DNA from 4 places in the Bradyrhizobium sp. 6(2017) genome. Region 2 is predicted to be linked to each of the others. Evidence: predicted binding sites of a transcription regulator. Region 2 holds the regulator's gene; each other region holds the start of a gene.

Region 1 (5,680 bases), 410 kb from region 2:
ATTGTGCGGCGGGATGTTGGTCGCCATGCCGACTGCGATGCCGCCGGCGCCGTTGACCAGAAGGTTCGGGAACCGGGCCGGCAGAACTGACGGCTCCCGCTCGGAATTGTCGTAGTTCGGCTGGAAATCGACGGTGTCCATGTCGATGTCGGCGAGAACGGCGAGCGCCGCCTTCGTCAGCCGGGCCTCGGTATATCGATAGGCCGCAGGCGGATCGCCGTCGACCGAGCCGAAATTGCCCTGCCCGTCGATCAGCGGCACGCGCAGCGAGAAGTCCTGCGCCATCCGGACCATCGCATCGTAAATCGACTGGTCGCCGTGCGGATGATACTTACCGATCACGTCGCCGACGACGCGCGCCGATTTCACGTACTTCTTGTCCGGTGTGTGTCCCTGCTCATGCATCGAGTAGAGAATGCGCCGGTGCACCGGCTTCAGCCCGTCGCGCGCATCGGGCAGCGCACGCGACACGATCACGCTCATCGCGTAATCGAGGTAGGACTTCTTCATCTCGTCGAGAATGGAAACGGGACGAATATCTGAGGGCACCGGCGGCTCGCCGGGCTTGTCGTCTTCGGGTTCGGACAAAGGGGAAATCCGGTCAGTTCTGTTGGGGAATCATATAGCGTATCGAGGGCCTGATAACCACCCTTACGCGGCTCCGGCAAGCCGTTTTTCCCTTCGTTTTTTCATGCACTTACCGGCGACATTGCAGGTTCCTGGCGGGCCTGCTCTGCGTAGCAAAATGCGAGCTCGCGAAGACCAGGCGGAACCGGCTTCGCAATGCCCTTTTTCGCTCAGTTACTGGCCGAAGATCACGGCATGCATGATCCGCCCGGGCATGAAGGTGAACAGCCCGGCAATGACCAGCGCGCCGAAGAAAATGCCGATCATCGTGAACTTGTGGCGGCGGACATTGTGGCTTCGCGCGGCCGTCACGCCGAGCACCAGCATCGCCAGCGAGAAGATCGACAGCAGGTGGATCGGGCTCCATGGGCCCAGCAGCCGGATCTGGTGGATCCAGAACGAGCTCCCTGCGACGATCAGCATCAGGATCACCCAGATCCAGCCGAGCGTCCGGTGCGGCAGCGTGCCCTTCGGTGCGGCGAGCTGAATCGAGCCGAGCACGAAGGCGGCCATCGCCGCGAAGGCATGGAACGGGATCGCAGGCGCAGCGTCGAGCAATGGCGCGAGGCTCATGATGGCGGCCCTCGGGTGATGCGCGCGGCCAGGCATCGCTCGCCGCAGGCCGATGTAAATATCATTCACATAAGCCTGTGTCAAAGCACGGGGAACCCGCAAAGGCATCTTCCGATAATCACGTAATATCAGATTGATACGAGATTATCCTCATAGTCCACACAAAGGACTTCCCTCGCACGTCGTACCGCCGCCCCGGGAAATGATCTTCACGAGGGCGACGCCTGACAGAATGTGGGAGGCGCGATCTCGTCAGAACGGGATGTCGTCGTCCATATCGCTGTTGCGGCCGCCTGCGGCGACTGCACGGCGCGGCGCCGAGCTGACCGGTCCGGCCGAGCCGAAATCGCTGCCGCCATCATCGGAGAAGCTGCCGCCTCCGCCGCTGCGCCCGTCGAGCATCGTCAGGTTGGAGTTGAAGCCCTGCAGCACGACCTCGGTCGAGTACTTCTCGACGCCGCTCTGGTCGGTCCATTTGCGGGTCTGCAACTGACCCTCGATGTACACCTTGGCGCCCTTCTTCAGATACTGCTCGGCGACCTTGCAGAGACCTTCGTTGAAGATCACGACGCGGTGCCACTCGGTCTTTTCCTTGCGCTCGCCGGTGCCCTTGTCGCGCCAGGTTTCCGAGGTGGCGATCGACAGATTTGCGATCGGACGGCCATCCTGCGTCCGCCGGATTTCCGGATCCTTGCCGAGGTTTCCAACCAGGATCACCTTGTTCACGCTTCCCGCCATCGCATCATCTCCACTCAAAAACCGGGCGCCGGACATCGGCCGCCACTCTCAACCTTCGCCACTTACATTGCAGGCGTCGTGGATGACCCTATACGCCGGCGCCGGCCCGACGCCTTTGCCGTCGCGCGGTTATCCACGATTATTGAGATCGAGATATAGCATCGCCGCCGTCACCGTTCCAGTTTTGTTCGCCACAACCTGCCGTAGCAGCCGGCGACGGCGTTGGCGTGGCCGCCGGTCACGGGATCAGCGGTTGCCCCGCAGTGATCACTCAGAAAACTTGCAACAAAATCAGCACCTTGCGTGGTCGGCACTTCTTCCGCGAGTGTTGCATTTGGGAGACGGCGTTTCCGGTTGAATCAGCGTATAGATTCCAACCATGGCGCGGGCGCTCGCGTCTGAGATCGTGCTTCGGGACCAGTTGGAAGCCGATTTGGGAAGCTGGGGATTGATGATGAAGAAGTTTTTGCTCGCGACCGTTGCTCTGATTGCGTTCGCCGCGCCGGCGGCGGCGGCCGATCTGGCTGCCCGCCCCTATACCAAGGCGCCGCCGATGATCGCCGCCGTCTATGACTGGAGCGGCTTCTATATCGGCGCCAACGGCGGTTGGGGTTCGAGCCACAATTGCTGGGATCAGCTCCCGGGCGGCACTTTCATCGGATCGGATGGTTGCCACGATGCGACGGGCGGCGTCGCCGGTGGTCAGATCGGCTATCGCTGGCAGGCGGGCACCTGGGTGTTCGGCCTCGAAGCGCAGGGCGACTGGGCTGACCTGAAGGGCAGCAACGGCAGCGCGATCTTCCCGGGCCTGTTCACCAACCAGAGCAAGATCGACGCGTTCGGCCTGTTCACCGGCCAGATCGGTTACGCCGTCAACAACGTGCTGCTCTACGCCAAGGGCGGTGCAGCGCTGACCGACAACCGCTTCAGCACCTACTTCACGCCGACCGGCGCGCTCGGCGGCCGCGCCACCGACACCCGCTGGGGTGGCACCATCGGCGCCGGCATCGAAGTCGGCTTCGCGCCGAACTGGACCGCTGGTATCGAATACGACCACCTGTTCATGCAGGACAAGACCTACAACCTCACCACCCCGAATGGCGCGCTGTTCAGCACCATCCGCGACCGCCAGGACGTCGACTTCGTCACCGTCCGCGTGAACTACAAGTGGGGTGGCCCGGTCGTTCCGCGCTACTGATCGCACGCAGCGGATCTGATCCAGACGAAAGGCCGGCGTTGCGCCGGCCTTTTTGTTTGCGCGATCGAACGGCCGAACGCCCCGGTCCATAGCATCGGAGACCGGAGCCAGCCTCGCGCCGGCTCTCCTATTGGTACGTGCGCACCTCGCGCGCTCGTTTTCCGTGCATTGTGGTTTCCCGGTTACACAACCTCCGCGATTTCTGTGTAGAAACTTTTGCTCGTCACGCAACATTCCCGTGACGCTCCCTCCAATGTTTGGAGGGACAAGAAAATGGGCAAGAAAACGGGACTCGGACTTTGAAAATCAGGAATGTTTTGCTGGCATCGGCCGGCATGCTCGCACTGAGCACTTTTGCACCTGCGATGGCCGCCGACATGGCTGCACGCGCCCCCTACGTGAAGGCTCCGCCGCCGGCCGCGATCTACAACTGGACCGGCTTCTACATCGGCGGCTTCGGTGGCTATGCCAGCGAGGATTCCGGCAATCCGAAGATGGAAGGCGGCTTCGGTGGCGGCACCATCGGCTACAACTGGCAGGCCAGCAACATCGTGTACGGCCTTGAGGCCGACGGCGCCTGGGCTGACGTCAATGCCTCCGCCACCGGCTTTGGCATCACCGCGACGAGCAAGATCGACGCGCTCGGCACCGTGCGCGGCCGCCTCGGCTTCGCGGTCGACAAGGTGCTGTTCTACGGCACCGGTGGCTATGCCTGGATCGACAACAAGATTATCCTTAGCGGCTTCGGCCTGACTACCTCGCAGAGCAACTTCCACTCCGGCTGGACCGTCGGCGCTGGCATCGAAGCCTTCATCGCGCCGCAGTGGTCGATCAAGGGCGAGTACCTGTATCGCAGCCTGAGCAGCGAAAACTACTTCGGCGTGCCCTCCGGCGACCTCAACCTGCACAGCGTCCAGTTCGGCGTGAACTATCACTTCGGCGGCCCGATCGTCGCCAAGTACTGAGCCAGGGACTGGTCGTTTCGCTACGACCTCACACGGAAGGCCGGCGCCTAACGCCGGCCTTTTTCGTTGCCGGAACCAGCCCTGCTGACGGCTGCTGCCATCGGGCAAACTATCCGTTGATGGAGACGACTCAGCACTGGAAATCTGCCGCCGTTCTTCCTACGTTCCAGTCTTCTCACCCATCGGCGCAAGGTCCCGGCAGCACCGGCGATGCGCGCCCAAAAGGCGCCCGATCATGCGCCCGGAATTGTCGCAATGGATGAAGTGCTCAAGGCGAAGCGCCAACAGAACGCCGGCTCCTCATCGCGCGCCATCACGATCCGCGGCGCGCGCGAACACAATCTGAAGAACATCGACGTCGAGATTCCGCGCGACAGACTGGTGGTGTTCACCGGCCTGTCCGGCTCCGGCAAGTCGTCGCTCGCATTCGACACCATCTATGCCGAAGGCCAGCGACGCTACGTCGAGTCGCTGTCGGCCTATGCGCGGCAATTCCTTGAGATGATGCAGAAGCCCGACGTCGACCAGATCGACGGCCTGTCTCCTGCGATCTCGATCGAGCAGAAGACCACGTCGAAGAACCCGCGCTCCACGGTCGGCACCGTCACCGAGATCTACGACTACATGCGCCTGTTGTGGGCGCGCGTCGGCGTGCCCTATTCGCCAGCCACGGGGCTGCCGATCGAAAGCCAGATCGTCTCGCAGATGGTCGACCGCGTGCTGGCGCTGCCGGAAGGCACCCGCCTCTATCTGCTGGCGCCGGTCGTGCGCGGCCGCAAGGGCGAGTACAGGAAGGAGCTCGCCGAGTACCTCAAGAAGGGTTTTCAGCGCGTCAAGATCGACGGCACCTTCTACGAGCTGTCGGAGGCGCCGGCGCTCGACAAGAAATTCCCGCACGATATCGACGTCGTGGTCGACCGCATCGTGGTGCGCCCCGACCTTTCGCAGCGCCTCGCGGAGAGCTTCGAGACAGCACTGAAGCTCGCCGAGGGCCTCGCCGTGATCGAATATGCCGACGCGCCGGCGGCCGCGCAGGACGAGAAGAAAGAGGACAGGAAGAAGACCGCAAAGATCCACGACAAGAGCGGCCCCGAACGCATCCTGTTCTCGGAAAAATTCGCCTGTCCGGTTTCGGGCTTCACGATCCCCGAGATCGAACCCAGACTCTTTTCCTTCAACAACCCCTATGGCGCGTGTCCTGCCTGCGGCGGCCTTGGCGTCGAGCAGCATATCGACGAGGACCTCGTCATCCCCGACAAGGAGCTGACCTTGCGCAAGGGCGCGATCGCGCCCTGGGCGAAATCCTCCTCGTCCTATTACATCCAGACCCTGACCGCGCTCGGCAAGCACTACAAGTTCACGCTCGACACCAAGTGGAAGGACCTGCCCAAGAAGGTGCAGGCCGCGCTGCTGCATGGCTCCGGCGACGACGAGATCAAGTTCTCCTATGAGGACGGCGTCCGCTCCTACGACACCAAGAAGCCGTTCGAGGGCGTCATCACCAACATCAACCGCCGCTACCGCGAGACCGAGAGCGAGTGGGCGCGCGAGGAGCTTGGCAAATATTTCTCCGACGTGC
Region 2 (5,680 bases):
ACCGCCGCGCGATCACCTTTCGCACCCTGGCGGTGGCGGCGCTGATCGTGCTCGTGATCGCGCCGGAGGCGCTGGTGCATCCGAGCTTCCAGATGTCGTTTGCCGCAACGCTCGGGCTGGTGGCGCTGGTGCAGATCGGGCTGCCGAACCTGTTGGCCTCGCCCGACCATTCGGCGACCGCGCGGGTCGCGCTGTGGGGGGGGGCGCGAGCTCACGATGCTGATGCTGGCCTCGCTGGTGGCGGGGCTGGCGACGACCCCCTACGCCGCGTTCCATTTCCATCGCGTGACGCCTTACGGGCTGCTCGCCAACCTCGCGGCGATGCCGGTGGTGTCGGCGATCGTGATGCCGGCGGGCCTGCTCGGCCTCCTCGCCATGCCGTTCGGCTTTGATGGCGTGTTCTGGGCGATCATGGGCTTTGGCATCGACTGGATGATTTTGGTGACGCAATGGGTCGCCGCGCTGCCTGGCGCGGTGGGGCGGATGGCGGCGTTCGGCATCGGGCCGCTGATCGTCGCAAGCGCGGGCATCATCCTGCTCGGACTGCTGCGCACGCCGCTGCGCTGGTCCGGCGCGGTGCTGCTGGTAGTGGCCACAGTCTGGGCGGTGAGGGTGCCGCTGCCTGACGTCCTGATTTCCGCCGACGGCCGGAACGTCGCGGTACGCGGCGGCGACGGGCGGCTGCATCTGATGCATAGCGCGAAGGATGCCTTCCTGGTCAAGGAATGGCTGGCGGCGGATGCCGATGCGCGGACCGCCGCCGATGCGTCGCTCGGCGAGGGCGTCTCCTGCGATCCGGGCGGCTGCGCGACCCAGGGTCCGGGCGGTGCCTTCGTCGCACTGGCGATGCGGCCGGAGGCGCTGGCCGACGATTGCGAGCGGGCGGCGCTGATCGTCACCGCGCGGCCGGCGCCGCAGGGCTGCGCGGCCTCGGTGATCGATGCCGAGCGGCTGCGGCGCCACGGTGCGCTGGTGCTACGGCGAAACAGGGACGGCTACGCCATCGATGCGGTGAAGCCCGGCGGGATCGACCGGCCGTGGTCGCCGGCGGTTCCCGGTGACGGCGAGAGCGAGACGGTCCTCCGTACACCCGCCGCCGCGCCGCGGCCCGCAGTCGATGCGACACCGGCCGAGACCGACCTGCAGGGGGATGATTAGCCGTTGCCGGGCGAGGTGCCGGTCGGCAGCTCGAACAGGCCGAGATGGTACTCGTCGGAATCGGGGCCGGCGTCGGGCTTCTTGACGAGGGTGAAGACGGCCTCGGGAAACTGCTCCCAGACCTTGAGATCATCGGCCGTCACTGTCAGCCAGCCGAACCGGAACAAGTAGCGGCCCGGCTCGGTGACGCGTCCAGCCTTTTGCCATGTGACCTTGTCGACCACTGCGCAGGTTTCCGTGAGTGCACGTCTTCCGTACGCGATGATGCGCCAAGGCGCTCGCCGATGCAAATCTCCTCATGCGCCCCGGAAGCGGAAATCCGGGGTCGCTCGAAATCGCTTAAGGTCATCCGCCGCCGAATGGCTCATTCCGCGGCGACGATGCGCTCAACCCAAAAACAGCGACGCGAATGCGGAGGGGCGCCGCTCCACAACCTTCGGCTTGTGCTCGACCTGCGGATGCAGTGCCGGCAACTGCAGCACGCTGACGCGCTGTCCCTCGACGAGCTGGGTTACCAGAACATGGCTGCCGTCGGGGAATTCGACCGCATCATGATGGCGATCGGGCACGTCGGGCTCGACTTCGTTGAACACGCCGACGCGGAAATTCATCGTCTTGGTCCAGATCCAGCGGCTGTCGTAGCGAACGTTCTCGGCGAAAGCGAGCTCGGTGCCCGGCAGCATGCAGACCGCGACAGTGGGATCGTTCTCCGAAGCAAAGCCGCGGGTCGACGTGCCGCGGAAAGTCGTGGTGATCAGCGTCTCTCCGACAATGGCGGGGCGCGATGCCACGGCGTGCAGACTATAGTCACACATCGGATGGCTCCTCTTTTCGAGGTAGCGACCCGTGCCTCTCCCTGAGGCGCAGGCCTCTACCAGAGTGGACGATAGCAAACGAGTGTCTGCTCGTTTCTGGGCGATTGTACGACTGGCCGTCGAACGCCTCAATCACAAACGCGCTACACTGCGCGAGAGGTATCGGGGCGCATCCAAGCTGGTCCGCACGCTGCGCTATCTTCCAAGGAACGATCCGATCTGTTGCTCGTTCCTGGATCGGGACGACTTTTTCTTCAAATCGTCATCCCGCTCCATATGTCTGTTCGAGCATGGTCTTTTCGGAAAACCGCTTCGCACTTTTCCGGATCATGCTCCGCCGCCGTCAGTATTTGCGATACAGCCCGATCAGCTTGCCCTGGATGCGGACCCGGTTCGGCGGCAGGATGCGCACTTCATAGGCAGTGTTGGCCGGCTCGAGCGCGATCGATGCACCGCGGCGGCGGAAGCGCTTCAGGGTGGCTTCCTCCTCGTCGATCAGCGCCACCACGATGTCGCCGGTGTTGGCGACGTCGTTGCGCTGGATCAGCGCCATATCGCCGTCGAGGATGCCGGCGTCGACCATCGAGTCGCCGCGTACCTCAAGCGCATAATGCTCGCCGGAGCCGAGCATGTCGGGCGGCACGCTGATGGTGTGGCTGCGGGTCTGCAGCGCCTCGATCGGCGTACCGGCCGCGATCCGGCCCATCACCGGGACGGCGACCGGACGGTTGCCGTCGTCCTCGGCGATCGGCGGCGTGCTGCTGCGCTTGCCGAGGGTGCCCTCGATGACGCTTGGCGTGAAGCCACGGCGGCCGTTGCCGCCGCCGGCCGACAGCTCGGGCAGCTTGATGACCTCGATGGCGCGGGCGCGGTTGGGCAGGCGGCGGATGAAGCCGCGCTCCTCCAGCGCAGTGATCAGGCGGTGGATACCGGACTTCGAGCGCAGGTCGAGCGCATCCTTCATCTCGTCGAAGGAGGGCGGCACGCCGGCCTCTTTCAGACGTTCATTGATGAAACGCAGAAGTTCGTACTGTTTGCGCGTGAGCATCTCGAGTATTCCCCCGGTTGGTAGCGTCGTTCGATTCCGAGACTCTTCAGTTGGGGCCTTCAGACGGGGCCTGATCTCGGGAGCGCAATGCTCCCTGGCGGCTTCCCGATTGTAGACACCAGCACTCGAAACAAATCATGAACGGACACTATATGTTCGATATGTGTTCCGCAACCACTTAATTTCCGGTGAACGCATCAGGCGGCGCGCAATCGGCTAGCCCGCGAAAACCTCACTCAGGCAGCATCAGGATCTCGCATTCACTGCCCTTGGCGGCGGCGGGGGCGAACGGCGGACGCACCAGAAGTGCCCGTGCCGCAGCGAGATTCCCGAGCAGCGAAGAATCCTGCTGCATCACCGGAGTCGCGATCGGCGCGCCGTCCTCGCGCTCCTCGAGACGCGCGCGCAGATAGTCCTCGCGCTGGTCGTTGGCGGCGAGGTCGCGGCCGAGCAGGGCGGTCGTGCGGACATGATGGATCGTGTTCCGGCCGCTCAAAGCCCGAATCAACGGCACCAGAAACAGGAAGGCGCAGACATAGGACGATACCGGATTGCCGGGCAGGCCGATCACCCGCATGGCCCCGAGCCGGCCGTGCATCATCGGCTTGCCGGGCCGCATCGCGATCCGCCAGAACGCCATCGCGACGCCCTCGGCCTCCAGCGACTGCTTGACCAGATCGTGGTCGCCGACCGAGGCGCCGCCGGTGGTGATCAGGATGTCGGCGCCGGTCTCGCGCGCCCGGCGGATGCCGGCGGTGGTCGCTGCCACCGTGTCGGCGGCAACCCCGAGATCGACGGTCTCGGCGCCTTCGGCGCGCGCCAGTGCCCGCAGCGCATAGCCGTTGGAATAGACGATCTGGCCAGGGCCGGGCCTTGAGCCCGGCATCACCAGCTCGTCGCCGGTGGCGAGCACCGCGACCTTCGGGCGGCGGCGCACCGCGAGTTCCGGATAGTTCATGGCGGCCGCCAGCGAAAGCGCGCGGTCGGAGAGGCGGCTGCCACGGTTCAGCAGCAGGTTGCCCTCACGGAAGTCGACGCCGGCCGGGCGGATGTGCCGTCCTGGGCTCGCAGCCTCCGTGATCGAGATGTGGTCGCCGTCGAGCCGGGTGTCTTCCTGGATGATGACGGCGTCGGCGCCATGGGGGATGACGCCGCCGGTGAAGATCCGCACCGCTTCGCCGGCACTGAGCGTCCGCTCGAACGGCCGGCCGGCGGCGACTTCGCCGATCACCTTGAGACGGGCCTTGAGATGAGCCGCATCGGCGGCGCGCACCGCGTAGCCGTCCATGGCCGACATCGGCTCCGGCGGCTGGGTGCGGCGCGCCGCGAGGTCGTGCGCCAGCGTGCGGTGGTAGGCGGCATCGAGCGCGACCATCTCCTCCGGCAGCGGTTCGGCGCCGGCAAGAACGGCGGACAGGGCATCGGCAACCGGCATCAGGGCCACGCGCAAAACTCCTCAAGGCAAATGGTCAAATACCAAGTGCGGTCAGCGCCCTTGCCACGTCATCCGTCGATGTCACGTGGATGGCTTGAAGGCCGCGCGCCCGCGCACCTTCGATATTGGCAGCCAGATCGTCGAAGAACAGGATCCGCGACGCCGGCACGCCGATCGCTTCTATCACATGATCGTAGGCCGCGGCGTCGGGTTTCCGAAGGCCGATGTTCGAGGACAGGAACACGGTCCGGAAGTGGCTGAGCAACTCGGCATAGGCGACCGAGAAATGCGCGACATGGGCCGGGTTGGTGTTGGAGAAGGCGTAGAGCGGCATTCGCCTGGCGGCGGCCGCGAGCAAGGGGGCGATGCCTGGCATCTCGCCGGTGAAGATCGAATTCCAGCCCTCGAGGAATTGCGCGTCGGTGAGCTCGACGCCGAGTGACCGGCGCAGGCTGGTAAAGAACGTCGCGTCGTCGATCCGGCCGATCTCGTGATGCTTGTAACTGTCGTCGACGACGAAACGGCCGGCGAGGTCGGCCGGCGCGCAACCGGCATGCTGTGCCCAGTGCGTCATCGCCTTGTCGAGGCTGATATCGAGCACGACGCGGCCGATATCGAACAGCAGCACGTCGACGGAAGTGGGAGAGAGTTGCGAGGTCATTGCGTGAAACCATGTACGAAAATTGCGGGCAGGCGGCAATCTCCCCGATTTGTGCGGCAGGCATGCGACTTCCCTGTCGTCCCGGCGAAGGCCGGGACCCATACGCCGCAGCAATTGTAGTGAACGGGACTCGTCGTTCCAGCGACGCTCAACAATATTCTTTTGTGGTTATGGGTCCCGGCTTTCGCCGGGACGACGGTGAATGTGTGGCACGGTCTGTGGGGCATGCGCCCGCATTCTCGCGACATGATTTGTCCGAGCCTTGCTTCTCGTTCCGCCCTCTCCTTGAAGAGGGCGCAGGGAAAGCCGGGTGCCGATCGCACCCATGGGCCCCGAGCAAAGGTAGAAAGCTCGGGGGTAGGACCACAGGTGTAACCGGAGCAATCCGGCTTTCCCTGCGCGATGGCTTACGGATTATTTCGTGCTCTCCCCGGCGAGACTGGGCTTTTTTGTCACCGCCTTCGCAAAACGCTTTCGCGCTTTGCTTGGGGACACCGGCCGCTAGGGCGTCAGGACCACACGACTTCCCCGTCCGCTTCGCGTGCTCTCGTCAGTCACACGCT
Region 3 (5,680 bases), 3.6 Mb from region 2:
TTTCGCGAACGCTTCAGTGAAAGCACGGGCCAGTCGTTCGAACTCATCCTTTGCCTCGAACGGTGGATCGATCAGCACCAGACCGCGCCGCTCGTTCGGCGGCACGAATGCGGGCAGCGCCGTCCAACCATCGAGATCGACGACGCGCGCCTGCGCATCACGCCGCAACGCATCGATCAGTTGCTTGCGCGCCGTCGGTTCGATCTCGCAGGCGGTGAGGCGGTCTTGGGGCCGCAGCAGCGCACGCGCGATCAACGGCGAACCGGGATAGGATTTCAGTTCACCTCTCGAATTGAATGCCCTGACGATGTCGAGATACGGCGCGATCAGCGGCAGCGCCTTGTCGGAGAGTCGCGCCTGCATCAGCCGCGCGATGCCGGTGAGCCATTCGCCGCTGCGCTGCGCTTCGCTCGATGTCAGGTCATAGAGTCCGGCGCCGGCATGGGTGTCGATGACGCGGAACGGCGCCTGCTTTTCCTGCAGATAGGTCAGCATGCGTACCAGCACGATGTGCTTGATGACATCGGCAAAGCTGCCGGCGTGAAAGGCGTGACGGTAGTTCATGGGATAGCAATTACCACGTCATTGCGGGGGGAGCGACTTTGTCCGCCGAAGTCCGGAAAGCGAAGACGGAAGCAATCCGTCTCACCATGAGAAAGTCATGGATTGCTCCTCGCAATGGCGCGAAGCAATGGGCTGGAGCATTTTCGGTTCTGACTGAAATCAGAACCGGAGCTCCAGCTTCCTGTTTTGACGGGTTGTCTTCACGCGAAGCGGTGCCCATCCCGGATCAAGTCTGGGACAGGTTTTCGCTCAAAAACGCTCTAGCCGCCGCGAACCGGCGGCATCAGCACCTGATCACGGCGACAGGCACGGCGGTCGGTTTCCTCGCAGGAACGGAATTGCAGGTCCTTGCTCAGGCAGATCCGCACCTCGCTGAGCCGCCTGCTGTCGCAGGTCACCGCGATCGCCGAGCTGCTGAGTCCCGGATTGACCTTGATGAACGCCGCCTCCAGCTCGTCGGGCGCGATCGTCTTCGGCTCCGACAATTGCAGGAATTCCTCGGGGATCTTCACCGCAGCGCGGGCCTTGCGGATGGCTTCGAAATAGGCCCGCTCGCCGAGGCCGGAGCAGGTGCCGTGCTTGTCCCACTCGTTGTAGATCAGCCCGGGCGCCGGCATCAGGTCGAGCATCGAGGTCATGATGTTGCGGGCGAGCCGCGGCGAGGGCCGCTGGCAGTATTCCGGAAAGCCCCGCTCATATTGCGGCCATAGGCCGTGGACCACGAAGGAATACGGCCGTCCGCTGCACTGGGCCTGCGCGCCACGGCCATTGTTGCCGCGCTCGCTCGCCGCCTCGCAGAACGAAGGCGACCACGACAGCGACAATACGTAGAAATCGAACTCGCCCGGCGCATTCTGGCGGCGATCCTGGGCCGATGCCCCCACCGCACCGCATAGAACAAAGGCAATCGAAATCAGAAATCGGGAAATTGTGACCAACCGCGGCATCAAACGCTCCCCTCACTCGACCGCCCGGAGCCTAACAGGCCACCGGAACATTTCAAGAACAAAAGCCGCCGTCTGAATGGCGGCGGCTTCTGCTGTCAGCAATCTGGTCGGAGATTAGGGCCGGGCGGCCTTGCAGGACGGGTTGTAGGCCCAGTTGCGGTCGAGCCCGGTCACGCACCATTCGACGCCTGGGCTGAGGCTGAGTGAGTCGCTGACACCGGCAAAACCGCCGTCCTCGATGATCGAATAGTGTACGCCGCGCACCTTGCCGTCGCTCAACATCACGTCGCCCGAGCAATAGCGACGCGGAATATTGTCGGCCTGCCAGGGGCGGAAGGCGGTTTCGTGGATCCGGTTGAAGCCGGTGATCACGAGCGGCGAATTCCAGAAAGTGGCTTCCTTTTCCTGGAATTGCTCGCTGATGACCCTCAGCGCCCTCTCGCAGGGCGCCACATTGCCGTCATAGCGCGGGCCGGACAGCCAGAAATTCAGCTCGAACGGATTGGCGGCCTCGGCCGTACCCCCGAACGCCAGCAGGCCGACCACGAGTGCGGCGCCGAGGCCAAGCTTTTGGCCGAGTTTAGTGCGAGAGTTGAACAGGTTGCGCATGGGAATCCACCCGATGATCCGATGCGCGGACGGTGCCGCGAAGCCCCGGCAAGGTCAAGTGCAGCGCGGCAACACCTGCGGAGAAGTCCACTTCTAGCGACCGGCTCGTTCTTTTCACGGTGGCCGGCGCACTCTATGTTGCTTCAAGCGAAATGGAGTCTGCGATGCGAAGGAAATTGGCCGCGTGCCTGGTTGCCGTTTGCGGGATGCTGGCCGTCGTACCGGCGCGAGCCGATTGGATGCAGCCGGTGCCGCCGTTCAAGGGCAATGATACCGGCGGTATTATCGCCTATACGCTGGCGGTCCAGAGCGACGCCCGGCAGCTCGCTGTCGATCACTGCGCCTCCTACGGCAAGGTGGTGAAGTTCCTTGCGGTGCAGCGCTATCCGGGCGGCTATCTCTCCTTTGCGTGCCGCTGGGTGCCCTACGGCGCGGCTCAGAGGCCGGTGCGCACGCTCTACTGAGCGCGCCGCTCCATTCTCCGATCGTTCAGCCGGGAGCTCACCGCATGACCCGACAGCTTGCCTTGCTTGGTTCGGCTGTTTGCCTTGTCTTGTCCGCCGGCGCCGCAAGTGCCGTCGACCTGCCGACCCGCAAGGCCGGGCTGTGGGAGATGAAAATGCTGCGTACCGGCGGGCCGATGCCGGAAATCACCATGCAGCACTGCACCGACGAGACCACCGACAAGGAAATGAGCGCGGCGGCATCGCCGATGGCCAAGGAAGTCTGCTCCAAGCAGGATATCCAGAAGACCGCGACCGGCTATGTCAGCGATTCCGTCTGCAGCGTCGCCGGCATGACGGTGCAGAGCCACGCCGAGATCGTCGGCGACTTCAATTCCGCCTACATGGTCAAGAGCACCTCGCATTCCGAGGGCGGCGCGGCCGGCACCCGCGACACCACGATGACCATCGAGGCGAAATGGCTTGGCGCCTGCAAGGCCGACCAGAAGCCCGGTGACATCGTCATGCCCGGCGGCATGAAGATGAACGTCAAGGACATGGAAAAGCTGAAGGGCCTGCTGCCCAAGCAGAAGTAGGGCGCAGCGCACTGACGTCGCGCGCCTGAATGTATCGCCTCTCATCTCGAGAGGCTGTGACGCTTTGCACCACCTCCATTGCGAGAAGCTCGCGACAAAATTGCAAAGCAATTTTGCGCTGAAGCGACGACTTGTCCGCCGAAGCTCGGCGAAGGCGGACGCAATCCAATTCGCAGCTTGCTTGTCGAGGAGCGATGGCTGCTTCGCGCAGCCTAACATCGAGCGCACGTTCGCTCGCCCCGTTAGATGCGATGACATGGATAGCGCGCATCACTTGCGAGGTGTTGGCTTTGATCGCGCACAATGCCAAGGGGTTGCAGGACGAAATCAGCATCATTGAACGATCGCTGCGTGCCTCGCGATCGAGCAATCTGAGAGAGCGAAGACGCGCATCGCATTCTTCGCGCTGCAAGTGTGCTGCGACAGCATGTCGTTTTTGAATCGCTCCAGTGTTGCGCATCTTGAATCGTTCCAGTGTTTCGCATCGTGTGCGCTTCAATGGATTCTATTTTGCGCGTGTGGAATTTCGCTCAACCCGCCGATAAAAGTCCGCCCCAATCGATGCCCGCTGAGTTGCGAACGCGCGGCTCGGTCAAGATTTCCTGGGCAGTGTGGGGATTGTTTGGTGGGAATGGCTTCGTCGCGGAGCATGCGCGGCTTGCTCGGATCAACGGCTGCGATCAATGCGGCGTTTCTCGGTTCGGTGTTGCTCGTGCCAGCGGGGGCAAACGTCGCCAACGCTCAGGCGCAAACCAGTGCTCCGCCGAACAATGTAAGCGTGCTCCCTCCGGTGACGGTGAATCAACCTGATGTGGCAACGAAGCGCGGCGCCGTTGCTTCAAGTCAGCGCACCAGGACTTCGCGAACGACTGCTGTAAACCAGCGCCGCAATGCGGCGCCCGTTCAGAGCCAGGCTCCGCGGGCGCAAGGCGCCGGAGGCGCGATCGGCGTGACGACCGGATACGTGGCAACCAACAGCACCGCCGGCACCAAGACCAACACGCCGCTGCTCGAGACGCCGCAATCGCTTTCGGTCGTGACGCAGAAGGAGCTCAGGGATCGCAACGTTCAGACACTCAAGGACGCCGTCAACTACACGCCCGGCGTCACGACCACGGCATTCGGCTATGATCCGCGGTTCGATAGTTTCTACATCCGTGGCTTCGATGCGACCTATACGGGGATCTATCGGGACGGCCTGCGCCAGGGTGGCGGCAACTTCGCCATTCCCAAGATCGAACCCTACGGTCTCGACAGCTTATCAATCCTCCGTGGTCCCGCTTCGGGTCTCTACGGCCTTGGCTCTCCGGGCGGCATCGTGGATGTCACCACGAAGCGGCCGACGTTGACGCCGTTCGGCGAGGTGCAGCTGCAGGCCGGCAATTATGACCGTCACCAGGGCAGTTTCGATATCGGTGGCCCGGTGCCCGGCAGCGATCAACTGTACTACCGGCTGACGGGTTTGCTCCGTGATGCGAAGACCTGGTATCCCGGCAATGACGACGATCGCGCCTACATCGCGCCCGCTTTGACCTGGCGGCCGGACACCGATACGTCCTTCACCATCCTGAGCGAATATCAAACCAGCCGCACCGCCGCGAGCATCGGCAACTTCCGCACGGCTGACGGTCAATTGACCAACATCTACTCGAATGATCCGGCCTTCAGCGCCATGGACCAGAAGCAGTATCGGATCGGTTACGCGTTCGAGCACAATGTCGACGACGTGTGGACGGTGCGGCAGAACTTCCGCTTCTATCAGGTCGACGTGGACGCGAAATACACCCAGATCGATTCGATCGACAGCAGCACCAATCTGGCGTCGCGCTCCGCCTGGCGCATATTGGACAGCTTCAATACTGTGACGCTCGACAATCAGGCCGAAGCCAAGTTCATGCTCGGCGCGATCAGGAACACGGCCCTGTTCGGCGTTGACTACGGGCATTCCTACTACAACGACAAGATCGGATATGGCGCAGCTCCCGATCTCAATCTCCTGACCATGAACTACGGCGCCCAGGCCATCGCGGCGCCGGCATTCTCGATCTTCAACAAGCAGTCGACCGACGAGGTCGGTGTCTATGGCCAGGAGCAGGCCAGGCTCGGCGGCTTCGTCCTGACGCTCAACGGTCGCCAGAGCCGGGTATCGCAGACGACGACCGCGGGTCTCGACGGCTTGCCGTCAACGCAAAAGGCGACCGCCTTTACCGGCCGCGCGGGCCTCAGCTACGTCTTCGACAATGGCCTTGCGCCCTATGTCAGCTACGCGACTTCATTCAGCCCGCAGGTCGGCGTCGACGCATCGGGATCGCCGTTCAAGCCGACCACCGGCGAGCAAACGGAAGCCGGCATCAAGTACCAGATGCCGCATGTTCCGGTGCTGTTGACCGCCGCGGTGTTCGACATCACGCAGGACAATGTGCTGCGCACCGATCCCAACAACATGGCGTTCCAGACGGCAACCGGTCAGGTCGAATCGAAGGGCGTGGAGCTCGAGGCGAAGCTCGCGCTCAAGCAGGGA
Region 4 (5,680 bases), 4.8 Mb from region 2:
TGGATCCCATCGCGCGCATCAACATCCGCGGCGATTCCACGTTTGCGCTGCTGCTCGAAGCCCAGAAGCGCGGCCACGGCATTTCCTATTACACGCCAGATAAGCTGTCGCTGCGCGGCGAGGAGCTGGTGGCGCCGGTGCAGTCTCTCGCCGTGCGCGACGAGGTCGGCAATCACTTCACGCTGGGCGAGCCGAAGCGCGAGGCGCTCAATGGCTTCGACGTCGTGCTGCTGCGGCAGGACCCGCCGTTCGACCTCGCCTATATCACCTCGACCCATTTCCTCGAGCGCATTCATCCGAAGACGCTGGTGGTCAACGACCCGGCCAGCGTGCGCAACGCGCCGGAAAAGCTGTTCGTGATGAATTTCCCGCAGCTGATGCCGCCGACCCTGATCTCGCGCGATCTCGACGAGATCAACGCATTCCGCGATCAGCATGGCGCCGTCGTCATGAAACCGTTGCACGGCCATGGCGGCGCCGCGGTGTTCCGCGTGATGCCGCAGGACATGAATTTCGGCTCGCTGTTCGACATGTTCTCGGTCACCTTCAAGGAGCCCTGGGTGATCCAGCGCTTCCTCCCCGAGGTGAAGCATGGCGACAAGCGCATCATCCTGGTCGACGGTGAGTTCGCCGGCGCCGTCAACCGCGTGCCGGCGCCGGATGACCTCCGCTCCAATATGGTGCGTGGCGGCGCGGCCGCGGCGACCGAGCTCTCGGATCGCGAGCGCGAAATCTGCGCCACCGTCGGGCCCGCGCTGCGCGAACTTGGCCTGCTGTTCGTCGGCATCGACGTGATCGACGGCAACCTCACCGAGATCAACGTCACCTCGCCGACCGGCATCCGCGCCATTCAGCGGCTCAACGGCCCCGATGTCGCGGCCAAGGTCTGGGATGCCATCGAGAAGAAGCGCGCCGCCAAGTAACCCTCCCTTGTGCGCCGCACATGCCGGCTGAATTCTAAAGCGCGATGAGATTGAGTTGAATCATCATCGCGCTTTAGCTTCTTGTTTGAGCATGATCTTTTCGGAAAACCGCGTCACACTTTTCCGGATCATGCCTTAGCCAGCGTTCGCCCCGTAGCGTTCGCCTTATTCTTCTTGCCAGCTTGCGCGGGCGAGGGCAGCATTCTCTTGCCTGCGTCAGGTCAAGCGGCGGGTCAACGCGCGGGCAACAACGCGAAAATCTCAAAAAAATGTGGAGGAAGACGTATGACGCTCAATGTCTCACGACGATCCTTACTCGCACTCGGTGCCGGTCTCGGCGCCAGCACTCTCCTCGGCGGCACGGCAAAGGCGCGCGCTCCCAAACTCGGCACGCAGACACCCTATTGGCATCGTTTCATGCTCGGTGAAGTCGAAGTGACGGTCGTATCCGACGGCCCGCTGCCGCTCGGCGACCCCTCCGGCACCTTCACCGGCGTGCCGAAGGAAGAAGTGAAGAAGATGCTGTCCGACAACTTCCTCTCGCCCGACAATGTCGTGCTCGAGCAGAACTCGCCGATCGTCAACACCGGTGACAAGCTGATCCTGTTCGATACCGGCATGGGCACGTCGCAACTGTTCGGCAAGACCACCGGCCGGCAGCAGAAGAGCATGAAGGAAGCCGGCATCAAGCCGGAAGACATCGACGCCGTGGTGCTGTCGCACGCGCATATCGATCATATCGGCGGCATCGTCGATGCCGACAACAAGCCGCTATTCCCGAACGCGCAGTATTACATCGCTCAGAGCGATCTCGAGTTCTGGACCGACGAAGGCAAGATGGGCAGTCCGTTGAAGGACTTTATCGTGCACGCCCGCAAGAACCTGCTGCCGGTGCGCGACCGCATCGTATTCTTCAAGGATGGCCAGGAATTCCTGCCCGGCGTGCAGGCGATCGCGGCGCCCGGCCACACCGTCGGCCACACCATCTTCATGGTGAGCTCGGGCGGCAAATCCTTCGCCTTCCTCGGCGACCTCTCGCATCACGCGGTGCTGCTCCTGGAGCGACCGCGGATGGAATTCTCCTACGACACCGATCCGAAGCAGGCGGCGGCCTCGCGGGTCAAGCTGCTGGAGATGCTGGCCGCGAACAAGACCGCGGTGATGTCCTATCACTTCGCCTGGCCGGGCTACGGCCATGTCGCCAAGGTCGGCGAGGGCTTCCACTACTATCCGGAGCCGATGCAGATGATGCTGTGACGGCGGCGCATCCGGGGCGGCGCGCGTCGCCCCGGACGTTCTCTTAATGTTCTTGCGTTGGGCGGCGGAATTGTGCACTTTGCACACCCATCCCGTAGATAAGCGTGGATTTCCAGTGGCTTGAGTCAGATTCAGTTTTGCGAATTTCCGGTCCGGATCATGAGTCCCATAGGTTGTTACAACCGAATCGGCTCAACCGGAGATTCGTAGATGGCTGGCTCAGCCCACCCTCATGACATCGTCAACCCGATAATCATCGACGACATCACGCCGTCGTCGGTCGCGGCGCTATCCGATCCTCATGCACCCGACAAAATCGTCGTCAAGTTTCAGGCCCTACCGCCGGGCGAGACCAATCTACGAACGTTTCTATTCTACGTGGATCCATTCGACGCGACGGTATTACTTGAATCACTGTCGAAGCGCCTGAAGGGGCCAGCCAGTTAGCTGCTCGGCAACAGCCGACTGCAAGACGATGGAAGGTCGCCCTTATCAGCAAAGTCATTTGCCGCGCCTTGCCTTTTTAGGCGAAGGCTTCTGCTTCGCGATCTTGCCCAGCCTCTCGTTGAATCGCTTTTCGCTGTCGTCCGATTCGAGGTCGCGGGCGGCTTGCTTAAACTTCTCGATCTGAGACTTTTTGACAGCCATGCCTAAAGTTTCCTACGTGGCGTACATTGACGAATCCGGCGACGATGGAGTCGCTAGCGTTCGTCCGATTGACCCCAATGGTGCGAGCGAATGGTTCGTTCTCTCCGCCTTAGTCGTCCGCGCGGAAGCCCAGCGCGAGACCGTTTGGGTGCGCGACATTCTAAAGCAGATTCGCCTAGAACAGCGCCGGACCCTGCATTTTCAGCCCCTAGACGATTGGCGGCGCGCAATGGTTTGCGCCAGCATCGCCAAGTTGCCAGTTCGCTGCTTTGCGGTCATCTCGAACAAAGCCAATATGCACGGCTACCGGAACAAGAAGGCGGAAGCTGCTTCGGTGCTTGCTGGCCGAACCTGGTTCTACTGGTGGATTACACGGCTCCTACTGGAGCGCGTAACCGACTTCTGCGAGCAGCGCTCCTACCGCGACTATGGAGAGTCGCGCACTGTACGCCTTGAATTTGCGCGCCGTAAGGGCCTGAGATACGGGCACCTACAAGCGTATCTATGTTGGCTAAGAATGCAGAGCAAAGCCAACGCGTTGTTTTTGCGGCGGGGTGATCTAAAATGGTCTGTGGTGGACCCAATTCACCAGATCGCCGCCATCGATAATTCCGAACGTGCTGGCCTTCAATTGAGCGATTCAATCGCCTCGTCGTTCTATCAGTCGGTCACTAGCGCTGATGTCTCTCCAGCTATCGCACTTGAGCCCCGAATGGCGCGAGGTCGCAACGGTCAGGTTTTTGAGTACGGACTCAAGCTAATGCCCGACAACTTTCTCAGCCGCGCGACTCCTGAGCAGAGACGCATTTTCGATCACTACAAGGCGGCCACGAAATGAATAAATCAATTTGGGGCCGTTTGATCGCCTTAGCCGTGATTGAGTTGGTAATAGGCGCTATGTGGCTGTTCGGTACTGTCAACCCGGCGGTTTTCGCTGTGCTGACGATTGGCCTGCCCGTACTGGCTCTGACTGTGGCTCTGCCAATAGTGTTGTTGATCCGGTCCAATCGTTCTTCAACTCAAAACAGGCCGCCCTCAAATTTGAACTAGCCACTATTGCCCGAAACAGGCCAGTACCAAAAAGTGAGGCAGGCCCCCGGACCCTGAGGACACCGCTGGTTTGTAGTCCCACCCTCAAGGTGAGGCATCCATACGGCTGTCACGCAAAGCGTGACTCGGGTTACTTCCGGCGTTGCCTGCCTCGTGATTTTGTACCAGATTCCGGCTTTTGAATCAAGTAGTTAGATAACCTATTGACCGCGAATCACTTTTCGCGCCGCGAGAAATCGAACGCTAGCTGTACGCCCTTAGCGCGCATTCGATTTCGCCCGCCTCTCCAGCTTACCGGGCCGGTGAGCGATCAGCGGCACGATACGTGAGTCGCTTGCCGGTCGCACGCCATCGGTCCCTCAATCGGGTGCCACGTCCCTCCGGCAGGATCAGCGAGAGATTGCGTGTCCTAGCGGAGCCGGATTTCGGCTCGGCGGCGCATCTGGGGACGGCGCGCGTCGCCCCCGGATGTTCCCTTAATGTTCTTGCGCTGGGCGGCCCGCTCCGCTACCTTGGGTGGCGGAAGATAGGGGCAGCATGGTCCAGCGGGTTTCTACCGTCGCTTTCGAGGGGATCGAGGCTCGCGCGGTCGACGTGCAGGTGCAGGTCGCGCCCGGACTGCCGGCCTTTGCGATCGTAGGCCTCCCCGACAAGGCGGTGTCGGAGGCGAGGGAGCGGGTGCGCTCGGCGCTGATCGCCTCTGGCCTCGCACTTCCAGCCCGCCGCATCACCGTCAACCTAGCGCCCGCCGACCTGCCCAAGGAAGGCAGCCATTACGACCTGCCGATCGCGCTCGGCCTGATGGCGGCGATCGGAGCGATCCCGCCGGATGCGCTCGGTGGCTTCACCGTGCTCGGCGAGCTCGGGCTCGACGGCTCGATCGCGCCGGTGGCGGGCGTGCTGCCTGCTGCGATCGGCGCCAATTCGCGCGACGAGGGATTGATCTGCCCGGCCGCCTGCGGCTCGGAAGCCGCCTGGGCGAGCCCGGACATCCAGATCATCGCAGCTCACTCGCTGATCCAGATCGCCAATCACTTCAAGGGCACGCAGCTGCTGTCACGCCCGCAGCCGAAGGTGCATGAGCGCGAGGAGACGCTTCTGGACCTGCGCGACATCAAGGGCCAGGAGAGTGCCAAGCGCGCGCTCGAGATCGCGGCCGCCGGCGGGCATCATCTGCTGATGATCGGCTCGCCCGGCGCCGGCAAATCGATGCTGGCGGCGCGGCTGCCCTCGATCCTGCCGCCGCTGTCGCCGTCGGAGCTGCTCGAAGTCTCGATGATAGCCTCCGTCGCCGGCGAGATCCGCGACGGCGCCCTGACCGCGCGGCGCCCGTTCCGCAGTCCGCATCACTCGGCCAGCATGGCGGCGCTGACCAGCGGCGGCATGCGCGCCAAGCCCGGCGAGATCTCGCTCGCCCATCAGGGCGTGCTGTTCCTCGACGAGTTGCCGGAGTTCGATCCGCGCGTGCTGGATTCGCTGCGGCAGCCGCTGGAGAACGGCGAGGTCTCGGTGAGCAGGGCCAACCATCGCGTCACCTATCCGGCGCGCTTCATGCTGGTCGCGGCCATGAACCCGTGCCGCTGCGGCCACGCCTATGAGCCCGGCTATTCCTGCAAGCGCGGCCGGCTCGACCGCTGCACCGCCGACTACCAGATGCGGATTTCCGGCCCGCTGATGGATCGCATCGATCTGCGGATCGAGGTGCCGGCGGTGACTGCGGCGGATCTGATCCTGCCGCCGCCTGCGGAGGGTTCGGCCGAGGTCGCCCGGCGCGTCGCGGCCGCACGCGACATCCAGCTCGC

What was found. Region 2 encodes LexA, which represses DNA repair genes until DNA is damaged. Its sites were predicted from a motif close to TGTTCNNNNTGTGTTCNG; they were not measured.
Region 1: a site for LexA is predicted at 2,113-2,130, ahead of G6P99_RS23195 (single-stranded DNA-binding protein). Genes of this name have one in related genera too.
Region 3: a site for LexA is predicted at 1,555-1,572, ahead of G6P99_RS08390 (ribonuclease T2 family protein). Genes of this name have one in related genera too.
Region 4: a site for LexA is predicted at 4,348-4,365, ahead of G6P99_RS00970 (YifB family Mg chelatase-like AAA ATPase). Genes of this name have one in related genera too.

The regions. Positions count from the first base shown of each region.
Region 1 covers NZ_CP049289.2:4,981,184-4,986,863, reverse strand. Annotated here, with positions in the region: gene gyrA (DNA gyrase subunit A) at 1-588, opposite strand, end outside; gene G6P99_RS23200 (DUF2306 domain-containing protein) at 802-1,200, opposite strand; gene G6P99_RS23195 (single-stranded DNA-binding protein) at 1,453-1,938, opposite strand; gene G6P99_RS23190 (outer membrane protein) at 2,393-3,136, shown strand; gene G6P99_RS23185 (outer membrane protein) at 3,442-4,101, shown strand; gene uvrA (excinuclease ABC subunit UvrA) at 4,357-5,680, shown strand, end outside.
Region 2 covers NZ_CP049289.2:5,390,481-5,396,160, reverse strand. Annotated here, with positions in the region: partial or broken gene G6P99_RS25265 (ComEC/Rec2 family competence protein) at 1-1,158, shown strand, start outside; gene G6P99_RS25260 (hypothetical protein) at 1,155-1,382, opposite strand; gene G6P99_RS25255 (hypothetical protein) at 1,545-1,973, opposite strand; gene lexA (transcriptional repressor LexA) at 2,317-3,021, opposite strand; gene glp (gephyrin-like molybdotransferase Glp) at 3,254-4,465, opposite strand; gene G6P99_RS25240 (HAD family hydrolase) at 4,491-5,117, opposite strand.
Region 3 covers NZ_CP049289.2:1,779,705-1,785,384, forward strand. Annotated here, with positions in the region: gene G6P99_RS08385 (23S rRNA (adenine(2030)-N(6))-methyltransferase RlmJ) at 1-564, opposite strand, end outside; gene G6P99_RS08390 (ribonuclease T2 family protein) at 825-1,511, opposite strand; gene G6P99_RS08395 (hypothetical protein) at 1,626-2,120, opposite strand; gene G6P99_RS08400 (hypothetical protein) at 2,285-2,584, shown strand; gene G6P99_RS08405 (DUF3617 domain-containing protein) at 2,629-3,159, shown strand; gene G6P99_RS08410 (hypothetical protein) at 3,113-3,619, opposite strand; gene G6P99_RS08415 (TonB-dependent siderophore receptor) at 4,109-5,680, shown strand, end outside.
Region 4 covers NZ_CP049289.2:202,510-208,189, forward strand. Annotated here, with positions in the region: gene gshB (glutathione synthase) at 1-923, shown strand, start outside; gene G6P99_RS00950 (MBL fold metallo-hydrolase) at 1,209-2,180, shown strand; gene G6P99_RS00955 (hypothetical protein) at 2,391-2,627, shown strand; gene G6P99_RS00960 (hypothetical protein) at 2,682-2,828, opposite strand; gene G6P99_RS00965 (DUF3800 domain-containing protein) at 2,845-3,666, shown strand; gene G6P99_RS00970 (YifB family Mg chelatase-like AAA ATPase) at 4,416-5,680, shown strand, end outside.